DNA from 2 places in the Alkalimarinus coralli genome. Region 1 is predicted to be linked to the other one. Evidence: riboswitches for the same ligand, from Rfam matches in the RefSeq annotation. Region 1 holds a riboswitch; the other holds the start of a gene.
The links. A riboswitch is a leader RNA that binds a small molecule or an ion and turns the genes downstream of it on or off. The one in region 1 is predicted to bind cobalamin.

Region 1 (7,697 bases):
CTGCTTGATGTTAATATTCCCAACAGTGAGCAGCAACAGCAGCAGGAACTCAGCCAACTGTTGCAGGTGCTCCCCTCTCGCTTTGAAGATATTAATGCCCAAAGCCTGATTGAAACCAGTGAGACACAAAATCCTCACCACCTGCTGGTGATGAGGTTGCTGATGCGCCTCTGGACGCCCTGCTATATCACCGGGCAGAAGAGCCTACTGGCACTGGTTTCTATTTACTTGGTTAACTACAGCCTCAAGCACGGCCGAAACGAAATAACCCCTTTTGCCTACTGCTCCTTCGCACTGGTATACAGTTTTCTAAAGAATGACCATTGCCTGGCATACCAGTTTGGTTTGGCCGGCGCGGAGCTGGCTAAAGAGTGCGATAACCTAGTGGTTCGTAACCGCAGTTACTTCCTCTTCTCTATCTCTATCAATAACTGGCAGAACCCGGTCAGCAAAAGCCGTAAGTGGCTCGAGAAAGCATTTGATTGCGCCAATGAGGCCGGTGATCAGGTGTACGCCTGTTATGCCGCTTACTATCTGATTACCGATGGATTTATTCAAGGACGGGCACTGACGGAAGTAGCAGCAGATAGCCGAAAGTATCTGGCATTTTTAGAGAAAGAGAGTCAGCCACTATTCAATATTGCGCTGGCATTCTGTCGCACCATAGAAAGTACTTGTGATGAAGATGTGGGCTATGCCTTTGACCAGGCCCGGTTTCTAAAGGATCATCACCATATTCCGGTATTTATGGCGGGGTATGATTTCGGCTCTCTTTGCAGCCAGTTCTGGAGTGGCCAACACACCGGCCTGACCAGCACCGCCCGGAATACGCTGATTAGTGTCACCGCTAATCTGCATGGTTCACTGAAAGTGCCCGAAACGCTCTTTTTAAGTTCTATGAGCTTTTTACTGAGCCACGCAAATAAGGCGCTGGATAACTGGCCCGAGCTGCAAGCACTGATTCACAGCAACCAGCAGCAACTAAAACTCTACACCGATAACTGTACCAGTAATTATCTGCATAAATACCTGCTGATTAACGCTGAACTGGCAGTAATTGACAACCAGCCTCTCGACGCGATGGATTTATATGAAGCCGCCATCGAGACCGCAGGAGAAAGCCACGTTATTCACATCGAAGCGTTGGCGAATGAGCGTTATGCTCATTTTTGGATGTCGCAGAATCGCTCGCAAATTGCCGCTATTTATATTAAACGTGCCCACTACCTTTATTTTCACTGGGGCAACCGAGCCAAAACCCAACGCCTTGAAGAAGAGTACAAAGAGTTACTGGAAAACCCGGCTTACCCATCATTCAGCAGCCATGATATTGCAGATAAACACAGCACACAAAACAGTGAAATAAACGACAGTGTAACCTGCACCAACCTTGATCAACGGCTGGACTGGCTCTCAGCGCTCAAAGCCAGCCAGGCCATTATGGAGAATATACAGTCCGAAAACCTGGCCCATGAGCTGATTAAGATCATGGCTGAGAATGCCGGTGCCAGTAAAGCAATGCTACTGCTTCAGGAAGATGACAGCCTGGTTGTCAGTGCCGTCTACCCAGAGCAGGGCAACAAAAAATGCTTGCAACAACCGATTAATCGATGTCATGACTTTTCGTTTTCAAAGTCACTGATCAACTATGTTAAGCGCATCCGAAGCCCGCAACTGGTCGCTGATGTCAGGGCCGAGCAACGCTTTTTCCCCATCGAATACCTTCGTAATACCAAGGTTCAGTCAGCCATGGCCGTGCCACTTTCTGATGCCGGAACGCAAGTGGGGCTGGTCTATTTTGAAAACAACCAAATGGCACATGCCTTCACGGAAGAGCGTATGGGGCTGGTGGAAATGCTCGGTTCGCAGGTTATTACCGCACTCAGAAGCTCCCGCCTCTATGAAGAGTTACGCACCAGTGAGCAACGTTTTAGAGACCTGATTGAAGGGTCTATTCAAGGCATAGTGATTCACCGCGACTTTAAGCCGCTGTTTATCAATCAGGCTTTTGCCGAGATGACGGGCTACCAAGTGGACGAGTTAATGTCGATGAACTCGCTGCTAAGTCTGGTGCCCAAAAGTGCCAATGACCAGCTTAAACGTCTTGATGCCATTATCGCCGCTGGAGACAAACCACCAGAGCACTCTGACATCGAGATCGAAACCCGTGACGGTTGCAAGCTTATTCTGGACAACATGAGCCGCGTTATCCAATGGGATAACAACTCAGCCATACAAAGTACACTGGTGGATATCACCTCAAGGAGAGAGTACGAGCACCAGATTGAGCATATGGCCAGCCATGACGCCCTAAGCCATTTACCCAACCGAATGTTATTCCAGGACCGGTTGCACCAATCCCTGGCCCAGTGTGAGCGACATGGCACACAGGGCGCGTTATTACTGCTGGATCTCGATAGTTTTAAAGAGGTCAATGACACCCTCGGACATGCCATTGGTGATGAGCTGATCAAAGGGGTTGCCCGGCGCTTGCAAGCACATATTAAAGACAGCGACACCGTGGCCCGACTCGGGGGTGACGAGTTTGCAATTATTCTGGAAGATGTAGGCAGTGCAGACAACATCGTGGTCGCGGCACAGCGAGTGCTCGACTCGCTGTCTCAGCCCTTTAGCTTTGAGGAAAACGAAATATATACTTCTGCCAGTATTGGGATTACGCTCTACCCGGAAGACAGCCAGGACACCGAAGAGCTGGTACGTTTTGCAGATATGGCCATGTATAGCGCCAAGAACAACAAGGGTAATCAGTTTCACTTTTTCCAGCAGGACATGAACCTTACACTCCGCCGGCAGAAAGAGATCTCAAATGAGATTCGTATTGCGCTGGCAAACGATAAATTTCACCTTGTATTTCAGCCACAGATTAATGCCAAATCTCTCAAGGTGTCAGGCTTAGAGGCACTTATTCGCTGGGATCATGAAGGCGCACTCATGCCACCTCACGAATTTCTACCCATTGCCGAGCAAAATGGACTGATGCCGCTTATTGGTGAGTGGGCGCTAAAAAATGCCTGCCTGAACGCGTTAGACTGGGCCCATGATGATCAGCCGATTACGTTGGCCGTCAATGTATCCGCCGCTCAATTTCATCAGTCAGACCTAACCGCTTGTGTGCAGAAAGTGCTACAGGAAACCCAATTTCCACCTGAAAGGCTGGAGCTGGAGATTACTGAGAGCCTGGTCATGCAAAACCTGGAGTCAGCGGTGCAGACAATGAATCAACTGAACCAGTTAGGGGTCAAGCTGTCGATCGACGACTTTGGCACCGGTTACTCCTCACTAAGTTATCTCAAGCGCTTTCCAGTGCATAAAATCAAGATAGACCGATCATTTATCAAAGACCTCGAAACCGATGAAGATGATGCCGCCATCGCACTTGCCATCATTCAGCTAGGGCATACCTTGGGCATGACCGTGGTTGCAGAGGGCGTAGAGTCAGCAACACAGCTGAAACTGCTGCAAAAGATGGGCTGCGATATTATTCAAGGCTTCTATTTCAGTCGCCCCATCGCACTACCGGATGTCGAACGCTGGATCAGTAATACAGATATTACGGCTAATAACGAGACTGTCGTGATTTAAGCCTGATGACATCTCACAGCTCCGCCGTACCATCTCGTAGCACCTCATACTCCAAACCAGTGCATCGATTTTGCCTCTGCTCTGGGCTGCGTGTTTTTCATAAGAATAATTGCATACAACGTCATCTTCCGTTTAAAATTCGCGCCGAAGACGGTTCTCTTAATTGAGATTGAAAGGGAACACGGTGAGAAACCGTGGCTGCCCCCGCAACTGTTAGCAGAGAGTGTCGGCTCTTATACCACTGGGAAACCGGGAAGGTGGGCCGAATACCTTGACCTGTGAGCCAGGAGACCTGCCGTTTAAGTCGTCACCTACCATCAAGCGGGGAGCTTGTTTGGGCGGATTCCGTAACGGTGGCAATAACATAGATTATTGTTGCTGGAAACGAATCCGTAAGAGGGGCTTCCTTTTATCTGTTTCTGCCACTCAGTTATCCGAACACTCAGCGAACCGTTGTTTGCTGCCTGCACGGATGGCCGCGTTGCGCTTCCAGCTCCAAGATTTCAGTACTTTAAGGAGCTTAAATTGCTTTATCAAAACTTTTCCAAAACCCCTGTACTGGCCGCAGCGGCTACATCGCTATTACTATTACTATTACTATCCTCAACGGCTCATGCAGAGGCACCAATGGCAGCCAATGAAGCAACAGAGGTAGTTATTAGCGCCTCCCGTATTGAAATGGCTCGCGAGTCCTCAGGCAGCGCCATCACGGTTTTAGACTCAGACTACCTTGAACAAAATCAGGTTCAGGTTGTGTCTGATGTCCTTAGAGATGTGCCCGGCGTGGCGGTGAGTCGAACCGGCGGAGCAGGCGCACCGACTCAAGTGCGGATTCGTGGAGCCGAAGCCAATCAGACATTGGTGCTGATTGATGGCATTGAAGTAAATGATGTCGCCAGTGGTTCAGAGTTTAACTTTGCCCACCTGATGAACCTGGAGGTTGAACGCATAGAAGTACTCCGTGGCGCTCAAAGTGCGCTGTGGGGTAGCGATGCAATGGGTGGCGTCATTAATATCGTAACTAAACGCGGAAAGGGGTCATTGAACGGTAAAATTACTGTTGAGGGAGGCAGCTACGACACCCATCAGGAAACCCTTGCTATTAATGCAGGCACAGACGACTATCACTACGCATTAAGCGGCACGCTGTTAAACACTAATGGCATTTCTGCTGCCAGTGAAGAGCGAGGCAACCGCGAAAAAGATGGCTATAAAAATGCAACAATCAACTTAAAAAGCGGCATCGATTTGCTCGACAACCTGTCTATGGATCTTGTGGTGCGCCACGTAAAGAGTGACGTAGACACCGATTCATTTTTAGGCGGAGTCGGCGCAGTTGATAGTGACGATAATACCGAAACGGAGCAAACCTCTGGCAAGGTCTCAGCCAAACTCGACCTTCTGGATGAGCAGTGGCATCACCGGCTGAGCTTTTCGGCAAACGATACTGACAACACCTTCTTCACCGCCGGTACAGAGAGCTACAACAGCCAGGGCTACAAGCAAAAATATGAATATCAGACCGACCTGTTTCTCTATAGCAGCCTGACAAACAGCGATGACCTGGAGCACCGCTTTACGTTTGCCGCCGAGCATGAAGAAGAGGAATTTTACAACAAAGGGTTCTCAACAATAGATCGTGACATGGACGTGTCAGGTTATGTTGTTGAATATGGCGCCAACATTGATGATCGCTATTATGCCACGGTCGCAGGCAGGCGAGATATCAACAGTCTGTTCCAGAATGCCAACACCTACCGGCTAACATTCGCAGGCTGGGTGACAGACAGTGTGCGGCTACACACCAGCAAGGGTAAAGGCATTAAAAACCCGACGCTGTTCGAGTTATTCGGCAGCACCCCTGACTACACCGGCAATGCAGACCTTCGACCAGAGGAAAATTCAACATGGGACGTTGGAACCGAGTATCACTTTAACGCGTTAGACGGCTATGTCGATTTAACCTACTTCCATACCGATGTAACCAATTTAATCACTGGCTCGGGGCAAACATCGGTCAATATGCCCTCAGACGCTAAAATTAAGGGGGTTGAATTAAGCCTGGTCTTGCGCCCCAGCGATAACACCCGGCTTAACAGCAGCTATACATACACAGACAGCAACGACGGAAACGGCAACGAACTGGTACGGCGGCCCGAGCATGTTGCCAGCATCAATGGCAGCTATCTGTTCTCCAATGATCAAACCCGTTTAACCACGGGGGTTCAATACAATGGCAAACAAGATGATATTGAATATGATGCCAACTGGAATACATCAACCGTTACACTGTCGGACTACACATTAGTCAACGTCGCACTCACTCATCAGCTGAATAAACACATCGAGCTCTTTGGCCGTGTCGATAACCTTCTCAATGAGGAGTATGAAGAGGTCTTGACCTACGGGACTAAAGGCATCAACGGCATGGTGGGTATCACCATTACAGGCAGCCTGTAGAGGTCATGAGCTAATGTTTAAGATATCCAGCCAGCACATACTTATCGTCTTCGCACTGCTGCTTTGCGGTATATTGCTGATAAGGCTGGATATCAACATTGCGCTTTTAAACGACAACGCTCTACGACCAACATCCGTCAAGGGAGCCCACTTCCCCAAGATGCTGGTCGACCCCATAGGAGAAGAATACCCTCTGCTCAGGCCACCGCAACGCATCGTGTCTGTGACGCTGGGAACCGATGAAATACTGTCTGCACTAGTCGACAGTGACCGAGTGTCAGGCGTTACGCATCTCGCTGATGACCCCATCATGTCAAACATACCCAACCACTATCCTGCCCATGTTAAGCGGATTACGGGAGAGGTAGAAGAGATCCTGTCACTAGAGCCTGATTTGGTTTTTGTCGCGGCCTATACCCGTGCCGAAACGGTACGGCTATTACTCGGCTCAAAAGTCCCTGTTGTGCGCCTGAGTCACTACCGCTCTTTCAGCGATATCGAAGCAAATATTCGACTCGTCGCCAGTGTTGTTGGCAACGAACCACAAGCAGAGGCCATGTTTAACGCGCTACAGCAGAACATTCAATCAATAAAACAGCGAGTTAGCGGAAAGAGCAGGCCCAGAGTACTCTATTACAGCATGAATGGTTATACCGCCGGGGCCGGAACCACTATTGATGAAATCATTGAAATAGCAGGCGGTTACAATGTCATCAATGAAACCCATATCAAAGGCACCCAGAAGATTAGTGAAGAGATGGCAATCGGCCTTGAGCCAGACGTTATTCTCATGAACGGCTGGGCACCCGACAGCACCCCCACCCCATCTGAGTTTCTTGCAATGCAGCCTGCCTGGCAAAACACCCCAGCGATACTCAATAACCGTGTCTACGATCTAAAAGGCGCATGGGTGCTTTCAGTCTCTCAATATAGTTGGCACGGAATAGCGCCAGTCGCCAGGCTTCTGCACCCGGAGGTATTTGAATGACACTTTTGGCAAAACCGTTAAATATTCTGATCTTAATGTTATTCATGCTCGCAGGGCTTGCAGTCATTGCATTTTTTCAGGGCTCGGTTGATATTCCCTTCAGTAAGGTGCCAGGCATATTGTCAAACGCATGGGGGTGGCCTGTCGCCGTTGAAGGTGTACGACCATGGATGCAGAGCGTCTTGATCGACGTAAGAATGCCCAGGATTATCGTTGGGGCGCTTGCCGGTGCTTGCCTCGCGATCAGTGGCGCAGTCATGCAAGGCATGTTTCGCAATCCCCTGGCATCCCCCTCGGTGCTGGGCGTTTCGTCTGGCGCCTCACTCGGTGCAGTTCTAGCACTTTATTTAGGGGTTGCATCCGTCTCTGTATGGGCACTGCCTGCCTTTGCGTTTATCGGCGCCACCCTAACCCTCTTTATAGTCTATCGAATTGCCAGCCAGCGGGGTCATATAGCCACCGGAACGCTGCTGCTTTCAGGCGTAGCCATAGGTGCCTTGAATACCGCCATATCTTCACTGGTTCTGGCATTATCTCTTAACAACTGGGAAGTCGGGCGCATGATCATCTACTGGACAATGGGTGGGTTAGACGGCCGCACCTGGGATCATGTATTACTACTGCTGCCGTTTGCAACGCTAGGCAC
Region 2 (7,697 bases), 2.2 Mb from region 1:
TTTGATGATAAACACAACCGCGGCAACGCAGGATATAGCAACGGACGGTTTAGCCGTAAAAATGTTGCCTGAGCGTTGGCGCGGACTGGGAAATAGCATTCAGGTGTCTGGCTTTAAAATTGGCATGATCTTGAGTGGCAGCCTCTTGCTAGTGAGCGTTGATAAACTCGGTTGGGCAATGTCATTTCAACTCATGGGCCTGATCTTATTTGTGTTGCTGCTACCCGCGTTCTTATTTAAAGAGCGATCAGCCTACCCGGAATCACATGCTGAAAACCTCCCCTCGATGAGCAATGAGCGTTGGTTTGACGCCTACAAAGGCTTTTTTTCTCAACCAGGCATTGTCTATTGGTTGGCTGTATTGTTTACCTACAAAATTGCCGACTCGTTGGGCTCAGGAATGATTAAACCGCTGCTTATTGATAATGGATACAGCCTGACCGCGGTTGCTGAACTCACCTTTTGGGCCTCAATCAGCGGGTTGCTCGCTGCTGTCGCGGCAGGGTTTATCTACTATCGAATTGGGGCAAAGTGGTCGCTTATACTGTTCGGTTTGATGCAAGCGCTTGGTATTGCTGCTTATGGGCTTTTGGCTACAGGCAACGTTAGCAACGATGGGGTCTTTGTTATAGCACTCGTCGAGCAAGCCGCTGACGGCATGTCAACGGTTGCGTTATTTGCACTCATGATGGGACAGTGTAGAAAAGGGCATGAAGGCAGCGATTACACCGTGCAAGCCTGCATTCAGGTGGTGATGTCGGGTATTGTCGGTGCGCTGAGTGGTTTTGTCGCTAAACTCGCCGGTTATGAGGTGCTCTATATGTTGGCCGGGGTGTTGGGTGTACTAGCGCTGATACCGATATACGTTTATTTTTCCAATACAGTTGATGGGGCTAAAGAGAATGAGTCGTGAAATTGAGTGCCCTTGTGGGTATCAAGTCAATGGTAATTCGCTCACTTATGCCGAATGTTGTGAGCCTTTTATTAGTGGTGCAGCCAAGCCTGATCGCTGTGAGCAGTTAATGCGTTCTCGCTATACCGCATACGCGCTGGGCAAGGTAGATTACTTAATTGCGACTTGGCACCCCACTAAACAGCAGGAGCTGGACAAAGCCAGTTTGCGTCAGTCAGCAGAAAGTACAGAGTGGTTACGCTTACAGGTTATCAGTAGTCAGCAACAGGGCGAAAGAGGGACTGTAGAATTTAATGCCTACTTTAAAGAGCGGGATGCAAGTGGCAGCAGTGAAGGGAAAGAGATTCAGGGCTTGCATGAAGTCTCCCGCTTTGAAAAAGTTGGGAATCAATGGTTCTATCTGGATGGTGATGTCGAGTCGGCGGGTCAAACCAAAGTGGGTAGGAATGACCCGTGCCCCTGCGGGAGCGGCAAGAAATATAAAAAATGCTGCGGATAGCGCTTTTACGACGGTTTACCAGTTGCCAGGAAAGTGTTTATCGTCAATCACCTGTGAGACTAAGGTCTCTTCTTCTTTGGTTTTCTGCGCGCCCCATTGGTCAAAGTAGAGCAGGTCGTCGAGCGGCGTTCTATTTAACCAGCCGGCTGTTTCCAGTTCCGGCTTATCAAAAAAGTGGGAGACATACCCCACGCATAGATACGCAATTGGGACGATGTCATCCGGCATGGCTAAAGCTGCTTGCAACGCCTGTTGCTCAATAATGCTCACCCAGCCAACACCTAAACCCTCAGCCCTGGCGGCTAACCAGAAATTCTGCACCGCACAAACACTGCTATAAAGATCCATCTCTTTCATTGATGTTCGGCCAATCACAACAGGGCCGGTACGCTTTCGGTCACAGGTAATACAGATATTGACCGGTGATTCAAGAATGCCTTCCAGCTTGAGCGTGCGATAGGTTTTACTTTTCTCAGACTCAAACATGTTTGCGGCTTTTTCGTTGGCCTCTACAAATGCCTTATGAACGTTCTGTTTGACCTCATCAGAACGTACCACCACGAAGTTCCACGGCTGCATAAAACCGACAGATGGGGCATGGTGAGCGGCGTAAAGAACCCGGCTCAGTACGTCGTCGGGTATTGGATCTGGCTTGAACTGGCCTCGAACATCGCGCCGGTTGAAGATGGTTTTATAAAGACCATCCCGTTCGCCTTGGGTGAAAAATAGTTCGTCTTGGTGCTGGGTTTCTTTTGTTTCTACAGCTTCTTTCGGTTTAACAGTATCTTTCTTTTCCACAGTATTCCCCTTATCGGAAAAGTTTGAGTACGCCTGTCCAAACGTCTCTATTGGCTTAAAGGCCGGTCTTCTGACTTAGGGTCGTCTTGCTCAACGGCCTTCCCGGAAGTTATCTATCAGTATTCCAGTGGCTCACTCTGTGTTGACTTTATGTCTACCAAAAACAGAGCGTTGAACAATCACCATTACAGCGTTGGGCACGTACCGGAGTTTCACCGGTTTCCCGATTCTCCAATACCTGATTAGTGTGTTAATCAATCTAAAAAGGTATTGGCACCTAAAAGCGAGGAAGGAACTTTTGCAAAACCCTATAGTCTTGTCAATATTGAGTGCCGCGAAAACCAAAATAATTAGCTCTGGGCTGCTCAAAGGGGAGGTGAAATCATCATCGTATCGTTATAAAGTTAACGCTGATAAAAGAATAATATAAAAGGAACTACAATGATCAAGTATCTCCGTACACCTGAAAAGTGTTTTGATCGTCTGGTCGGTTACCCATTTCAACCTCACTACGTAAAAGTGGATGAAGGCATGGAAGTAGGGGGCGGTAAGTCTCAAAGCTTACAGATGCATTTTGTCGATGAAGGCGATAGAAACGCCGACCCGATACTTATGATGCATGGTGAACCCAGTTGGTCATACCTGTATCGAAATATGATCCCGATTTGTGCTGCAGCAGGTCATCGTGTAATAGCTCCAGACCTGATTGGTTTTGGCAAATCTGATAAACCGGTTGATATCTCCCTGTTTTCATATCAACAGCACATGGACTGGGTGCAGACTTTTATTGATAAGCTCGACCTGAACAATATCACGCTCGTATGTCAGGATTGGGGCTCGCTCATTGGTCTGCGGCTTGCGGCTGAAAATGCAGACCGCTTCAAAGCGATTGTTGTAGGGAATGGAATGTTGCCAACCGGTGATCAACCGGTGCCAATGGCGTTTCATGCATGGAAGACATTTGCGCTATATAGCCCCTGGTTTCCGATAAGTCGAATCATCGATATGGGCACCTTTAAAAAGCTTTCAGGAGGAGAGCGCAAGGCCTATGATGCACCGTTTCCTTCGAGCAAGCACAAAGCGGCAACCCGCGCCTTCCCTAAACTGGTGCCCGTCTCACCGAATGACCCTGCTACAGAAGCAAACCGGGCCGCATGGAAAGTGTTGGAGCAGTGGGAAAAACCGTTTCTAACAACCTTTAGCAATGGTGACCCGATTACCCGCGGCGGCGATAAATATATGCGCGACCGCATCCCAGGCAGTAAAGACCAAAATCACCAGACGTTATCAGGCGGGCACTTTTTGCAAGAAGACTCCCCTCAGCAGTTTGCGGGCGCCGTAAATGAGTTGTTAGCGTCGATCTAATAGCTTAACCGGGGTTAGTGCTGCGTTCACCTGAGTGTGAATCTACGTTCAGGTGATCCTCTTTTTAAGCGGTTCTGTTAGAATGCCCATCTAATTCGGCCATGCCTGTCACAGCCTTAACTTTACGCCTTATATCAGGAGTTCTCTGTTGTCGCATTATGATGTTGTTGTAATTGGAGCGGGTGCTGCTGGCCTAATGTGTGCCATAACGGCAGGCAATAGAGGACGTAAGGTTCTCGTGGTTGACCACGCAAACAAAGCCGGTAAGAAAATACTCATGTCGGGAGGAGGGCGTTGTAACTTCATCAACATGTACTCAGAACCGGAGAACTTCCTCTCACATAATCCTCACTTCTGTAAATCTGCATTGGTGCGATACACCCAATGGGACTTTATCGCATTGGTTGATAAACATGGCATCCCCTATCACGAAAAAAAGTTAGGCCAGTTATTTTGCGATAACAAGTCGAGCGATATTCTAGAGATGCTGTTGCGAGAGAGTGACGAGGCCGATGTAACGATACGGCTCAATACGTCGGTAGAGGGTATCGAAAAAACGGAACAAGGTTTTGAACTAAAAACCAATACATCAGACGTCACCTGTGAGTCCCTCGTGATTGCAACCGGCGCATTATCGATACCCACCATGGGAGCCACTGGTTTTGGCTATGATATCGCCCGACAATTTGGCCATACCATACATGACACCCGTGCCGGGTTGGTTCCATTTGTTATTACCAATCAACTCAAACCCCTTTGTGAAGCCTTATCTGGCAGCTCGGTCGATACCACTGTTAGCTGTAATGGCCAGACCTTTAGAGAAAATATACTGTTTACCCACCGGGGGATTAGCGGCCCGGCCATCCTTCAAATATCCTCATATTGGCGAGAAGGGGATGAAGTAGAGATAAACTTGCTGCCAGACCGTGAAGCGCAAAGCTGGCTTACCGAAGAACAATCGGCACGCCCCAATGCTGAGCTACGCACCGTATTGTCTGATGTATTCACAAAGAAAATGGCAACGCTTTTTTGTGAAAACTGGTTTGCATCAAAACCGATGAAACAATATACCGCGCCAGAGCTTGAGAAAATCGCCACCCAACTGAGTGAATGGAAAATTACCCCCTCAGGGACAGAAGGGTATAGAACCGCAGAAGTCACTATTGGTGGAGTTGATACCAATGAACTCTCATCCAAAACCATGATGTCTAATAAGGTTGATGGCTTGTATTTTATTGGGGAAGTGGTTGATGTGACGGGGTGGTTAGGGGGCTTTAATTTTCAGTGGGCATGGAGCTCGGGGCATGCAGCGGGGGAGAGGGTTTAGCTAAGGTGTTTAATGAAGCAGCCATACTAAAATACGCTTAATTGAACCAGTCATCCGGGTCTGATTTATACCCTGAATCAACGAGTCTTTCTAGGTAAGTAAACCCGCTATTTACTTTTACTTCATCGAAAACCTGTTTAAATGCTGGTCTTTCTAAGTGAGCCTTTATCCCTAAACACCATGACTCCCATGTGTGCCTAGATATGCGGCCTTTTGCTCTCAAGTAGACCTGCTCGTTCGACAGGTCAAGGTAGTTAAAAACTAGCTCTCTTACCTTTGCTTTGTCTTCTTCAGCAGGCTCTTTACCTATCAATACATCGACAGGCAAATCCATTGAAAGGGATCTGTACTGCTGATCCATGGAGTCTTCAAATTCAGCCTGAGCTTGTTTTTTTGACAACCTTATTTGCCATGCGCCGAATAAGACGCCAATGGCTGTGGCTACTGAAGCAACCGCGGTAGAAATTGAACTGATAGCATTCCAATCAATCGTCATATCAACTCTTTAATCCTTTCCCCTCTTCCTATTTTACTCTATTGGCTCTAAAGCTTTTACGAGCGTTTGAATCTCTTTGGTAATACTAATTAGCTCTTTTAATAACTGAGGATTCACATCTAAATGCCCCTCATATTCGGCAAGATTGCGCACATTGTGACATTTGTCTAAAACTCGCCACTTAGCCTTATCCAGCCCTAAGGAGTGCTGTAAACACTGAAACACCAAGTACCGACTATCTGATCGATAGCCATGCCAACGCAATGCCGCCAGAGAAAACGCATGAGCCGCGCCATAAGATAAAGAGAACTGACTGTCTTCACTTAGTCCATCAATCAACGCATCTTTTAGTTTTGTATCTCCGGCACGCAACATCCCGGCAAACTCTTTTGCATCGGGTGGTTCACGTTTGAGTTGATTTATTTTTACAAGGTTTTCCAATTCTTTCATATCGCATCCTGCGCTTTTTGTTCACGGTTCATCTAATAAATCTAATAAATCTATTTTTGGTTGAGCCATCACCTTAGTTAAAAAACTCTGGTTATCAGCCAAGCGTTCATCAAACTCATCTGGAGAATAAATTGTCGGGTTAATGGGGCGTTGTAATTGAGCTTCAGCCTCCTCGAGTAATTGCATAATCTCGCTGTAGCTTAAATCTTCCCCTACAAGCATCACATCTATATCACTATCAGCATGATCTTCACCTTTGGCAACCGAACCATAGACAAAAGCCTTGCTTAACGCTGGTAATAATGGTTCCAATGTAGTTTGCAAAACATTTGCTACTCCGAAGGTTTTTTTCACAATACCTACCAGCTCATCAAAAATAGGTGATGCCTTATTCGCTTGATAGTGGTTTTGGTTACCCTGTTTTCTTACCACTAGCAAACCTGCTTCTGTAAACTTATTCAGCTCGCGACTAATTACACCTCGACCCATATCCGCTAAACGCACCACTTCATTAAGATAAAAGTCTTTCTCTGGCAAACCAAAAAATAATGCCAATAGCTTTTGCTGCGCCTTAGTAAAAAGTGCATCTCCGATATTTGTCTTCATTTATTTCAATTCAGTCTGAAAAGCCCCAATCTGGGTATTATAAGCCCCAGATTGGGGCTTGTCGATTTTTTCAGTTCAAAACTATTAATTGAAAATGTACGCTCCGAAAATCAGTGATTTGGTATCGGAGTCAATTACGGTACCGTCTTAACACTTAAAATTTTTATTAACTTTACTGCGCTCATAACTCGGTGTAATCAGTTCTGCGATAGCCATATGTGTTGTCACTGGGAGTCAGCGGTGTCTTGTATCCATTCAATCACGGTAGCGTTCTGAACGAGAAGGTTTGTAATGTTTAGTCACTGACACTTCAATCTAGCAGTTATTTTTATTCGCTATGCCTTGTGCTGCATCAATGCAGCACAAGGCATAGCGAATCGACAATAATTAATGCATATTCTGTAAGCGTCCATTGATGTTTAGCCTTCCAGGGCTTTTTATTATCATGCAAAATGTAATGAAGGCCCAGCTTATGACTCTTAGCCCAGAAGGAGAATATCAAATGAATAGCACCTTTCAGAGAAATCGTGCCCTTCCTTCACTTGTTATCGCTCTTTTATTTGCAGTATTAGCTGGCTGCGGCTCTTCCAAGCTGGAGCCTATTCCAAAAAACGGCACTATTCTGGCATTTGGTGACAGCCTGACCGTGGGTGTTGGAACGACCGAAGCTAATAGTTACCCTTCAGTACTCGCAGAACTGACCGGGCTAACGGTGATTAACTCAGGCGTTTCTGGTGAAACCACTGACAATGGGTTAATACGGCTAAGAGAGGTTTTAGACAATACAAACCCTGACCTGTTAATTCTGCTGGAAGGTGGCAACGATATTCTTCGAAATCGGAATATGAGTGAAACAAAGGCGAACCTGGCAGCAATGATTGAACTCGCGCAAAGCCGAGATATACCTGTCGTATTGATTGGTGTGCCGCAAAAGGCGCTGTTTTCCAACTCAGCACCGCTCTATGGTGAGCTTGCAGATGAATGTCAGCTCGTCTTTGATGACTCGTTAATTGCCGAACTGCAACGCAGCCCATCAATGAAATCTGACCATGTTCATTTTAATGAAGAAGGGTATCGCAAAATGGCCAGCGATATTTTTGAGTTGTTAGAAGATAATGGGGCGTTGCAGTGAGTGTTGTGCGCGAAGAGCTATGCATGAAACATCAAGAGAAGATGTAAAGCATGTGACGTTGAGGTTCAATTAAGGGCATATATGGACGAAAGCAAAAGAAATATTTTATTC

Region 2: another riboswitch for cobalamin. It lies ahead of bluB (5,6-dimethylbenzimidazole synthase); the one in region 1 lies ahead of MY523_RS15830 (TonB-dependent receptor plug domain-containing protein).

The regions. Positions count from the first base shown of each region.
Region 1 covers NZ_CP096016.1:3,535,123-3,542,819, forward strand. Annotated here, with positions in the region: gene MY523_RS15825 (EAL domain-containing protein) at 1-3,603, shown strand, start outside; cobalamin riboswitch at 3,738-3,917, shown strand; gene MY523_RS15830 (TonB-dependent receptor plug domain-containing protein) at 4,129-6,063, shown strand; gene MY523_RS15835 (ABC transporter substrate-binding protein) at 6,077-7,051, shown strand; gene MY523_RS15840 (FecCD family ABC transporter permease) at 7,048-7,697, shown strand, end outside.
Region 2 covers NZ_CP096016.1:1,288,278-1,295,974, forward strand. Annotated here, with positions in the region: gene MY523_RS05700 (MFS transporter) at 1-913, shown strand, start outside; gene MY523_RS05705 (YchJ family protein) at 903-1,412, shown strand; gene bluB (5,6-dimethylbenzimidazole synthase) at 1,428-2,210, opposite strand; cobalamin riboswitch at 2,254-2,506, opposite strand; gene MY523_RS05715 (haloalkane dehalogenase) at 2,652-3,575, shown strand; gene MY523_RS05720 (BaiN/RdsA family NAD(P)/FAD-dependent oxidoreductase) at 3,724-4,902, shown strand; gene MY523_RS05725 (hypothetical protein) at 4,940-5,398, opposite strand; gene MY523_RS05730 (hypothetical protein) at 5,432-5,848, opposite strand; gene MY523_RS05735 (nucleotidyltransferase domain-containing protein) at 5,870-6,454, opposite strand; gene MY523_RS05740 (GDSL-type esterase/lipase family protein) at 6,957-7,586, shown strand; gene MY523_RS05745 (low molecular weight protein tyrosine phosphatase family protein) at 7,668-7,697, shown strand, end outside.